DNA from 3 places in the Sorangium atrum genome. Region 2 is predicted to be linked to each of the others. Evidence: riboswitches for the same ligand, from Rfam matches in the RefSeq annotation. Region 2 holds a riboswitch; each other region holds the start of a gene.

The links. A riboswitch is a leader RNA that binds a small molecule or an ion and turns the genes downstream of it on or off. The one in region 2 is predicted to bind cobalamin.
Region 1: linked by a shared signal. The riboswitch ahead of POL72_RS30550 (TonB-dependent receptor domain-containing protein) and the one ahead of POL72_RS21315 (energy-coupling factor ABC transporter permease) in region 2 are both predicted to bind cobalamin.
Region 3: linked by a shared signal. The riboswitch ahead of POL72_RS31945 (TonB-dependent receptor) and the one ahead of POL72_RS21315 (energy-coupling factor ABC transporter permease) in region 2 are both predicted to bind cobalamin.

The regions. Positions count from the first base shown of each region.
Region 1 is NZ_JAQNDK010000003.1:1,665,592-1,668,860, forward strand. Features, by position in the region: gene POL72_RS30550 (TonB-dependent receptor domain-containing protein) at 1-1,171, opposite strand, end outside; cobalamin riboswitch at 1,415-1,641, opposite strand; gene dhbC (isochorismate synthase DhbC) at 1,896-3,146, shown strand; gene POL72_RS30560 ((2,3-dihydroxybenzoyl)adenylate synthase) at 3,143-3,269, shown strand, end outside.
Region 2 is NZ_JAQNDK010000002.1:1,674,022-1,677,290, reverse strand. Features, by position in the region: cobalamin riboswitch at 1,104-1,311, shown strand; gene POL72_RS21315 (energy-coupling factor ABC transporter permease) at 1,404-2,123, shown strand; gene POL72_RS21310 (hypothetical protein) at 2,147-2,470, shown strand; gene POL72_RS21305 (CbiQ family ECF transporter T component) at 2,460-3,209, shown strand; gene POL72_RS21300 (energy-coupling factor ABC transporter ATP-binding protein) at 3,206-3,269, shown strand, end outside.
Region 3 is NZ_JAQNDK010000004.1:149,007-152,275, reverse strand. Features, by position in the region: gene POL72_RS31945 (TonB-dependent receptor) at 1-1,260, opposite strand, end outside; cobalamin riboswitch at 1,498-1,705, opposite strand; gene typA (translational GTPase TypA) at 1,912-3,269, shown strand, end outside.

The DNA.
Region 1 (3,269 bases), on a different contig from region 2:
GCCCCTCGCCGAGGCGCACCTCCGCGCTGACAGCGCCGCGCGCGAACGAGCGCCGCGCCCGCGCGAGCGGGACGTCGTCCGGCGCGCGCGAGATGCCCTCGCGCGCGACCGAGAGCACGGGCCGCACCCGGAGCCGGTCGGCGAAGGAGAGCGTCGCCCCGAGCGTCTGCTCCAGGCGGCGGCCGGCGAGGCGGAGCTCCGGCGTGAGCAGCGCGAGCTCGAAGAGGGGGTCGTGGACCTCCGAGCGCGCCTCGATGAAGGAGGTGCGCGCCTCGATCGCGTGCTGCGCCTCGCCGCCGAACGGCACCCGCGCCACGACGGACGTCAGCGCGCGCCGCGACTCCCCCCGCGCCCTCCGGGACGGCAGGAGCGCGAGCCTCGGCATCCCCTGCTCGCGGTCGGTGCCGTTCGCGATCACGTCGACGATCGCGCCGCCCCCGAGCTCGACGCGCGCGAGCGCCCAGGCGTCGATCGTGCGCACGTCGGCGTTCTGCCGGCGCTCCAGGGTGTCGTCGCTCTCGTCGAAGAGCGTCCCGCGATCGTCCACGAACGCGTAGCGGTTCTCCGCGGCCTCGGCGCTCACCCCGACGATCGAGCTCACCGGCCCCGCGCTGGCGCCGGCGAACGCCCACCCGCGCCGCGCGCCGAGCGAGCCCGCCATCGCCCCCACGCCGGCCGTCGTCCGGGAAGGCCGCCGCGGCTCGAAGAAGATCGCGCCGCCGGGGCCGAGGCGGTCGGCCTCGATGGGCGCGTTGCCGCGGTAGATCTCGACGCGCTCGATGAGCCAGAGGGGCACGAGGGAGAGATCCGCCGTCCCCACGACGTCGTCGTTCAGGCGGACGCCGGCGAGGTACACAGGCGTCTGCGTGGCGGTCGCTCCCCGGAGGGCCGCGGTCGCCGGCCCGCCGAAGCCGCCCGACTCGATGATGAGGACGCCCGGCTGCGTGCGGAGCACGTCCGCCGCTCCGAGCCCCGCGCCGGTGAGGCGATCGCGGCTTAGCACCGACCCCGCGACGGACCTGTCCTTGGGCGGCGCGGGCGCGCGCAGGCGATCGCCCTCGACGCGCACCTCCAGCGGGGCTGTCTCCGGCGGAGCGACAGCGCGATCGCCCCCCTGCTCGCCCGCCGGCCTGCGCCGATCGTCGGCGCGGGCGGCAGGCGAGGCTGCCATGACGCTGCCGACCGCGAGCGCGAGCCAGCACGCCGCGCCGGCGCTCCGGCGCCGACGCGACCGACGATCCGAGGAATCAACCATTCACGCGCCGCCTGCCCGCGTCGACCCAGCGCTGCTCCGGGTGAGCCGAGAGCCGAAGCGAGGGGGCTGCGTGACGGGCCACGGCACCGCGCGCGAGCGAGGTGGTCGAGAGCCTGCGCGCCTTCCCCTCGAAGGCTCAGGTCAGCGCGCGCCAGCGCACCGGCGCGCGCACCTTCGGCAGGTCTTCGGACTCACGGGCGCTGCGGCCATCGCCGGCCGCTCTCCTACGGATCACCGCTTCCCAGGCTGCTCTGGTGCATGCCCAGTGCTTCTTGGTGATCGTCGTTCCCGTTCACCGCTGCGGGGGCAGTCCCGGATTCTCACCGGGTTCCCTTTTCAGCTCGCCCGGCGATGGCCGGACGAGCACCGATGGCGGGGCGACTCGTCGCACCCGTCACGCAGGATGTCAACGCAGAAGCGAAGGCCCGGGGCGCCCCGTCCACGGGCCCCACCGACGGCACACACCCGAGACAGAATCGGGAGTCCCTTGACAGTCTTGCTCGGCCGTGCCATGAGTTACTTGAAACTGATTTTCTTTATCAGAATCAAGCGGCCCGAGACCTGACGTCCAGCGCCCGATGACCCGAGCCCACGTGGCTCTCGACGCCCATCGGAGCTGAATGTGACGAGTTCCATCTCGATGTCGGCCTCTGCCGCGCTGCCCGCGGTGAACGCAGGGCAGCTGTTGAAGCAATACACCCCTGAGTCGGCGTTCTTCTTCGCGTCGCCGACACGCACCCTCCTCGCGCAGGGCGTACACGACATGATCCTCGAGCCGAACGGCGCGGATCAGGGCGATCGCCTCGCGGACCGCGTCACAAGGGTGCTCGCGGCGGCCTCGAGGGCCGGCGCCGGCCAGGGCCTCCCCATGGTGGTCGGCGCGGTGCCGTTCAACAGCACGTCGCCCGCTCACCTCATCGTGCCGCGGACGATCCAGAGCGCAGGCCCGCTCAACCACACGTCGGAGTCGCCGAGAGCGCACCTGCCGATGGCCATCCAGGAGCTGCGCCAGGTCCCGGAGCCCCGCGACTACGTGCGCGGCGTCGAGACGGCGGTGGGCCTGATGCGGTCCGAGGTGCTGAGCAAGGTGGTCCTCTCCAGGATGCTGGAGATGGTCCTGCGAGAGCCGGTCGATCTCCGCCTCGTCCTCCAGCGCCTCTCGCAGCAGAACCGCAACGGCTACACCTTCGCCGCCAACCTCTCGGATCCGACCGCGGGGCTCTCCGGCGCGGAGCGCGGCGGCGCGACGTCGCGCGCGCGGACGCTCCTCGGCGCGAGCCCGGAGCTGCTCCTGTCGCGCTCCGGGCTCCGGGTGATCGCCAATCCGCTCGCCGGCTCCGCGGTCCGCAGCCCGGACCCCGACGAGGACCGCCGGCGGGCGATCGCCCTGCTCGCGTCCGAGAAAGACCGGCACGAGCACGCCATCGTCGTCGACGCCGTCGCCGCCGCGCTCCGGCCGTTCTGCCGGCGCCTCAGCGTCCCCGACGAGCCTTCGCTCACGCAGACCCCGACGCTGTGGCACCTGTCGAGCCGGCTCACCGGGGAGCTGCGCGATCTCTCGATCTCCTCGATGAAGCTGGCCACAGCGCTGCACCCGACCCCCGCGGTGTGCGGATACCCCACGGACCGCGCCCGCGACGCCATCGAGGCGATCGAGCGGTTCGACCGCGGGTTCTTCACGGGGCTCGTGGGCTGGTCCGACGCCAGCGGCGACGGCGAGTGGGCGGTCGTCATCCGCTGCGCCGACGTCGCCGGCCGGGCGCTCCGCCTCTACGCCGGGGCCGGGATCGTCATCGGCTCGAGCGGCGAGCACGAGCTCGCCGAGACCACCGCCAAGCTCGGGACGATGCTGAACGCGCTCGGCCTCGACAAGGCGCCGGAGAGGGCATGAGCTCTCAGGAGGAAAGCCGGCAGGCGCCCGCGCAGGCGCGAACGCAGGCGCTCGACGGCTGGACTCCGTGGCCGGCCGAGATGGCCGATCTCTACCGGCGCGCCGGCTACTGGCGCGGCGACA
Region 2 (3,269 bases):
CACGCTGGAGGGGGGCCCAGAATGACCGCGGCAGGGACACCGCGCCGGATTCCTGAACGTCCGCCACGGTGCTAAGAAAAAAGACCGCATGCGCTCCGGGCTGGGGGGTCCGCGCCGGTGCGCATGCGGTAGTCAGATTGTGGCATCCGCAAGCGCGTTGTCGATAACAAAGTGCAACGCCTGCACGCCGGGCGAGCAGAGCGCTCCAGACGCGAAGGCAGCCAGGCGAGCGCGCGACCCCCACACACCAGCTCTGCAGGAATTCACGTTCGAGCCGGGCATACCCCTCCACCGAGACAGCGCTCGGCGCAGCGTCCATTTCGCATTCCGAGACGAGCGAACACGAAATCCCCATCTCTTCAATAAGAGACGCCACGACGCGGCGGGCCGCACACCGGACACCTGCTCCCGAGTAAAGAGCCAGGACGAACAAAGCACACTGCGGAAGGAACGCGCCGGCGTCTGTGTTCAAGCGCACGAGAGCCCCTGCGTGGGCGCAGGCCGCCATACGCGCAGCGCCCGCGCGGTGACAAAGTAAACAGGTTTTATCTAAGGAGGACGTAATTCAAGACGTGCGCTCGATGACTCTTCGCCTGGTGCGTCTGGGTCAATTTCTCGGCCTGGGCCACCGCATGACAGGGCCTGGATGGCTCGCCGGCGTGCGCCTGTCTGCTTGATGGGGGCCCCGACAGGCGCACGGCGCGCCTCGGCAGCGATGGCCTCGTGCGCCGCTGCAGCGCCCCCCCGAGGGCGGGGTGGCCACCAGCGCAGGCACCACCGCCGCACCGACGCCGTAGACGAGGGAGCTCGCGGCGTGCAGGGCGGGCCGGAGCGCGCAAGGTGGAAGCGCGCGCCCCGGGTCGACGCACCCGGGTTCGCCCGGTCCGCGCACGCGGGGTGCGCGCGCCCAGCTCGCGCGATCGCGTCGCCTGGACACGCGGGCCGACGCGCGGGCCAGCGCGCGCAAGGCGGAGCCGACGCGCGCTCGACGGTGAGCTCGTCTGACACGCGAGGCCCCGTGCAGCGTCCGCTGGGCACCTCCGCCGCGATCGGGGCGCGACGGCCTTGACGCCGGGCGCGAAACGGGATTACCGAGCACCGGCCTGACAATCCATTCCTCGGGTGCCCTCCGGGGCATAACAGGGAAGCCGGTGCAAAACCGGCGCGGTCCCGCCACCGTGAGTGGGGAGCTGCCTCCGAAGACCACTGGGCCTCATTGGAAGAGGCCTGGGAAGGTGGACGCAGCGCTGGGAGCTCGATCAGCTCCCTGAACCCATGAGCCGGGAGACCTACCCGAGCCTCCCACGAGGTGCAGCTTGCGCACGTCTTCGTGGCGTTCGGGTGCGGACTTCACCCGGAGCGCCGAAATCGGTCTTCACGGCCGCGTTGTGTCGATCGCCGCCGTGTCCCTGGGGACGCTCCTCGCGCCCCGGCCCGCGGCCGCGATGCACCTCGCGGAAGGCGTCCTGCCGCTCGGCTGGTGCGCCGTCTGGAACGCGCTCGCCCTGCCCTTCGTCGCGATCGCCCTCCACCTGCTCCGGCGCCGCACCCAAAAGGACGCCTTCTACAAGCCGTTCGTCGGCCTCATCGCCGCCGCCGTCTTCGCGATCTCGTGCATGCCCGTGCCGGTGCCGACCGCCGGGACCTGCTCCCACCCGTGCGGCACAGGGCTCGCGGCGGTGCTCATCGGCCCCTGGATGACCGTCCTCGTCACCGTGGTGGCGCTCCTTATCCAGGCCCTCTTCCTCGCGCACGGCGGCCTCACCACGCTCGGCGCCGACGTCGCGTCGATGGGCATCGCGGGCGCCTTCACCGGATACTTCGTCTTTCATCTCGCGCGGCGCTGCGGCGCGAACCTCTGGGTCGCGGGCTTCCTGGCGGGCGTGACGTCGGACTGGGCGACGTACGCCACCACGGCGCTCGCGCTCGCGCTCGGGCTCTCGGGCGAGGGCTCGGTGACGTCCATGTTCACGGGCGTCGCCCTCGCCTTCGTCCCCACCCAGCTGCCGCTCGGCCTGCTCGAGGGCGTCATGACCGCGGGGGCGCTCGCCTTCCTGCGCACCCGGCGGCCCGACATCCTGGACCGGCTCCAGGTCGTCCGGCTCGCCCCGGGGGCATCGTGACGCGGCGGCTCGGACAGCGCCCGATGTCAGCGCTGCTCGCGCGGCGCGCGTGCGTGGCCTGCGAGCGCGCGCTCCAGCTCGCCGCTGCCCTCTGGCTCGCCGCCTGCCGCAACGCGTCCTGGGACGGCGTCGACGAGGCCGTGGTCCGCCGCGTCGCCGAGGACGCAGGGCGCCACGAGACGGGGCCGCTGTTCGCGGGCCTCGAGGGCGACCTCCTGCTGTTCGCGTTCCTCTGGGCCGGGCTCCTCGCCGGCTTCGCCCTCGGCTACTTTTCGCGCGTGCTCTTCGTCGAGCGCGCGGACGCGCCCGCGGGCAAGGCCGGCGGCGAAGGCCTGCGTGCGGACTGATCCCCCCGCGCGGCTCCGCGACGTGGACGCCCGGCTCCGCCTCGGGGCCGCCGTGGCGGCGTGCTGCGTCGCCGCGGGCGCGCGCTCGCCCGTCACGCCGGCCGCGCTGCTCCTCCTCGCGTGCGCGGCCCTCCGCCTCCAGGGCACGCCGGCGCGCGCCGTCCTCCGCGCCGCCGCGCCCGCCGCATGGATCGGCGCGGTCGCGGCGGCGCTCGCGCTCGCGCTCACGCCGGGGGCGCCGCTCCTCCCCGGCGCGCCGTTCCCTGTCGACGCGATCACGGCCGAGGGGGCCCGCCGCGCCGTCGCCATCGGCGCGCGCGTCCTCGCGGCGGCCGCGGTGCTCCGGTGGCTCGCCGGCGCCGCCGCGCCGGCCGAGATCGAGGCGGCGCTCGCCGGGCTCGGCGTCCCCGCGGCCCTCGTCGAGCTGCTCGCGCTGACGCGGCGCTTCGCCGGCGTGCTCCAGCGCGCGGCCGACAGCGCGTGGAGCGCCGCCGCGCTCCGCGGCGGGTTCACCGGCCCCGGCGCCGCCGCGCGCTCGGCCGGCGCCGTCGCAGGCGTCGTGGCGCTCCGGACGCTGGAGCGCTCCGAGAGCGCCGCGCTCGCCATGCAGCTCCGCGGCTACCAGGGGAAGCTCCCCGTCGCCGACCGGAGGGCGAGCGCGCCCGCCGCGAACCTCGCGTTCGCCGCCGCCGCCCTCGCGGCCCTCGGGCTCAGCGTCGCCGCGGGAGAGGCCGGATGATCGCGATCGCGCTGCGCGCCCCCCGGCTCGGCTACCGGCGCGGCGAGCCCGTGCTGCGCG
Region 3 (3,269 bases), on a different contig from region 2:
GCCGATCTCGTATTGCCTGCGGAACCGGAGATCGGCGCCCCCGACGGTGCGGTCGTCGTTCTGCTCGATCTGATCGCCGTGGACGGCGTCCTCGCTGAAGAACGTGAAGTTCGAGTACAGCGTGAAGCGGTAGCGGACGAGGTAGGCCAGCGCGCTCAGATCGGCGTCCCGCCACGCCGTCGAGTAGGCGAGGGACGCCATGTGCCGCTCGGTCGCCCCGCCCTCCGTCGGATCCACGGCGCCGAAATGGTCGATGCACGGCTGTCCGAACGCCGACGGCGGCGGGTTCAGCCCGCCCTGCTCGCCCTCGCCGCACACGGCGCGCGCGGGGATCTGGCCGGAGCCGTGCCAGGTCGATCCATACGACATCCATGTCATCTGGACCTTCCCGGTGTCGCCGAGATCGTGCGTGGCCCGCAGGTACACATTGAAGCGCTTGAGCCGCTCCGGGCTCAGGAACGGCCCGTCGTTCCGGTAGATCTCCGCCGCGGCCACAGCGCGCCACGCGTCGCCGAGATCCGGCGAGGCGATGACGAGGCCGCGCTGGATACCGTACTGCCCCAGGCTGACCTGCGCGTAGCTCTCCTCGAGCTTCTCGGCGAAGCGCAGGTTGACGGCGCCCGCCGTACCGAAGTCGCCGATGCCGGCGTAATAAGGCCCCTTGTAGCCGTCGAGCCCTGTCACGAGCTCCGGGATCATGAAGTAGAGATCGGTGAAGCCGTGCCCGTGGCCGTGGCTGACCATGTTGACGGGCACGCCGTCGACGAAGAAGGCGACGTCGGTCCCGTGGTCCGCGTCGAACCCGCGGAGGAAGTACTGGTTCGCCTTGCCGCCGCCCGCGTGCTGCACGGCGAAGAGCCCGGGCACCGACTCGAGGATGTCGCCCGGCCGCAGCCTCGGCCTGAGCTCGAGCTCCCGGTGTCCGACGGAGACGCGCGACGCGGCCTCGCTGCCCGGCCTCTCCGCCTGGATCGTGACCTCGATCGCGGCGTCGCCCGCGGGCGCGCCCGCGCTGCCCGCCGGCGCCGCGGCGTCGCCCGCGGGCGCGCCCGCGCTGCCCACCGGCGCCGCGGCGTCGCCCGCGGGCGTGCCCTCACCGGAGGGCTCTGCAGCGGCGGCCTCCGGCGGGGCCGAGGGCGCCGCGGGGGTGTCGCCCTCGGCGCGCGCGGGCCGCGCGGCGGCCAGCACCATGGATAACGCGGCGAGCAGATGAAATGGATGGCGGTGCCCGTGGCTCGTCGTGACCGTCTCGCGCAGCATTCGTGTCCTCCTTCGCCGCAATCGCGCGGAGCGGCTTCGGGCCGCTCGCGTCGAGCTCCGCGAGGACGAAATGGCTGGCCATCGCACGGTGCGCTGGACCGACCTCTCGCCCCCGCGGGCGACCGGAAGGCGACGCGGGGGCGGTTCGGTATCCGGGACGTGGCAGAGGCAGAGCTGCACCGGCTCGGACCTCACCGCCTCCCTCGAGGCTCCCAGGTCGAACCGGCGCCGGATGTCTCCCGCCGCCGGGCGCTGGCAGGTCTTCGGGCTCGCGAGCGCTCCGGCCTGGCCGGCTCCCTACTGTCCACCGCTTCCCAGCCCTCGTCGGGCCAGTGCTTGGGGTGGAGGTCGTTCTCGCTTACCGCTGCGGGGCAGCCCCGGAATTTCACCGGGTTCCCTCTTCGGCCCAGGCGAACGCCCGGGCACCAGCGCGGCGCGCACCCTATGGCCGCGCGCCTTCGGCTGTCAATCGCTACCGCTCCCCTCGCCCGCCCGGCGCGGGCTCGCCCGCGCTACGCGTGCCTCGCGCTCTCCATCCGAGCGCCTCCCTGCGCGGCTGCCGCGCCGCTGCCGTGCAGGCCGAACGTTCGGGCTCTAGCGAGGATGGGCTCGCTCCTCCGTGGGTCGCGTGCTACACGGCCGCCGCCGTATATGCCCCGTAACGATCTCCGCAACATCGCCATCGTCGCCCACGTCGACCACGGGAAGACGACCCTCGTCGATCACATGCTCCGCCAGTCGGGCGCCTTCCGAGAGAACGAGGTCGTGGCCGAGCGGGTCATGGACTCGAACGACCTCGAGCGGGAGCGCGGCATCACCATCCTCGCGAAGAACACGAGCATCCGGTACCGCGGGGTCAAGATCAACATCGTCGACACGCCCGGCCACTCCGACTTCGGCGGCGAGGTCGAGCGCACGCTCATGATGGCCGACGGGGCGCTCCTCCTCGTCGACGCCGCCGAGGGCCCGCTGCCGCAGACGCGCTTCGTGCTCTCGAAGTGCCTCCAGCGCGGCTTCCCGGTCATCGTGGTCATCAACAAGATCGACCGGAGCGACGCGCGCGCCCACGAGGTGCTCTCCGAGGTGTTCGACCTCTTCTGCGACCTCGAGGCGAGCGACGCGCAGATGGACTTCTCGACGCTCTACGCGATCGCGAAGTTCGGCCAGGCGAAGCGCGAGCTCGAGCACGAGGCGAAGGACCTCGAGCCGCTCTTCGAGACCATCCTCGAGCGGGTCCCCGGCCCCTCGGGCGACCCCGACGGTCCGCTCCAGGTCATCGTCTGCAACACGACGCACGACGAGTACGTGGGCCGGCTCGCGGTCGGCCGCGTGGTCCGCGGCACCGCCCGGTCCGGCGCCGACGTCGCGCTCCTCGGCGAGGGCGGGCAGTCGCGCGGCTACGTGAAGATGCTCTACGCCTACGAGGGGCTGAAGCGCGTCGCGGTCGAGAGCGCCGTCGCGGGCGAGGTGATCGCGATCGCCGGGCTCGACGCGGTCACGATCGGCGACACGATCACGGATCCGGCGCACCCCGAGGCGCTGCCGCGCATCGTGGTCGAGGAGCCGACGATCAAGATGAAGATCGGCGTGAACACGTCGACGTTCGCCGGCAAGAGCAAGCAGTCGAAGTTCCTGACGAGCCGTCACCTGAAGGAGCGGCTCGAGCGCGAGGCGATGAAGAACCTCGCGATCCGGGTGGAGCCGACCGAGGTGCCCGACACGTTCGTGGTGCTCGGCCGCGGCGAGCTCCAGCTCGCGATCCTCGTGGAGACGATGCGGCGCGAGGGGTACGAGATGCAGCTCTCGAACCCCGAGGTGGTGACGCGCGAGATCGACGGCGAGGTGATGGAGCCGCTCGAGCTCGTGGTCGTGGACGTGCCGGACACCTACGTCGGCATCGTGACCGAGCGCCTCAGCTCCCGGCGCGGCCGGATGGTGAAGATGACGAACCCCGGCTTCGGCCGCGCCCGCCTCGAGTTCCGGGTGCCGTCGCGCGGGCTCATCGGCTT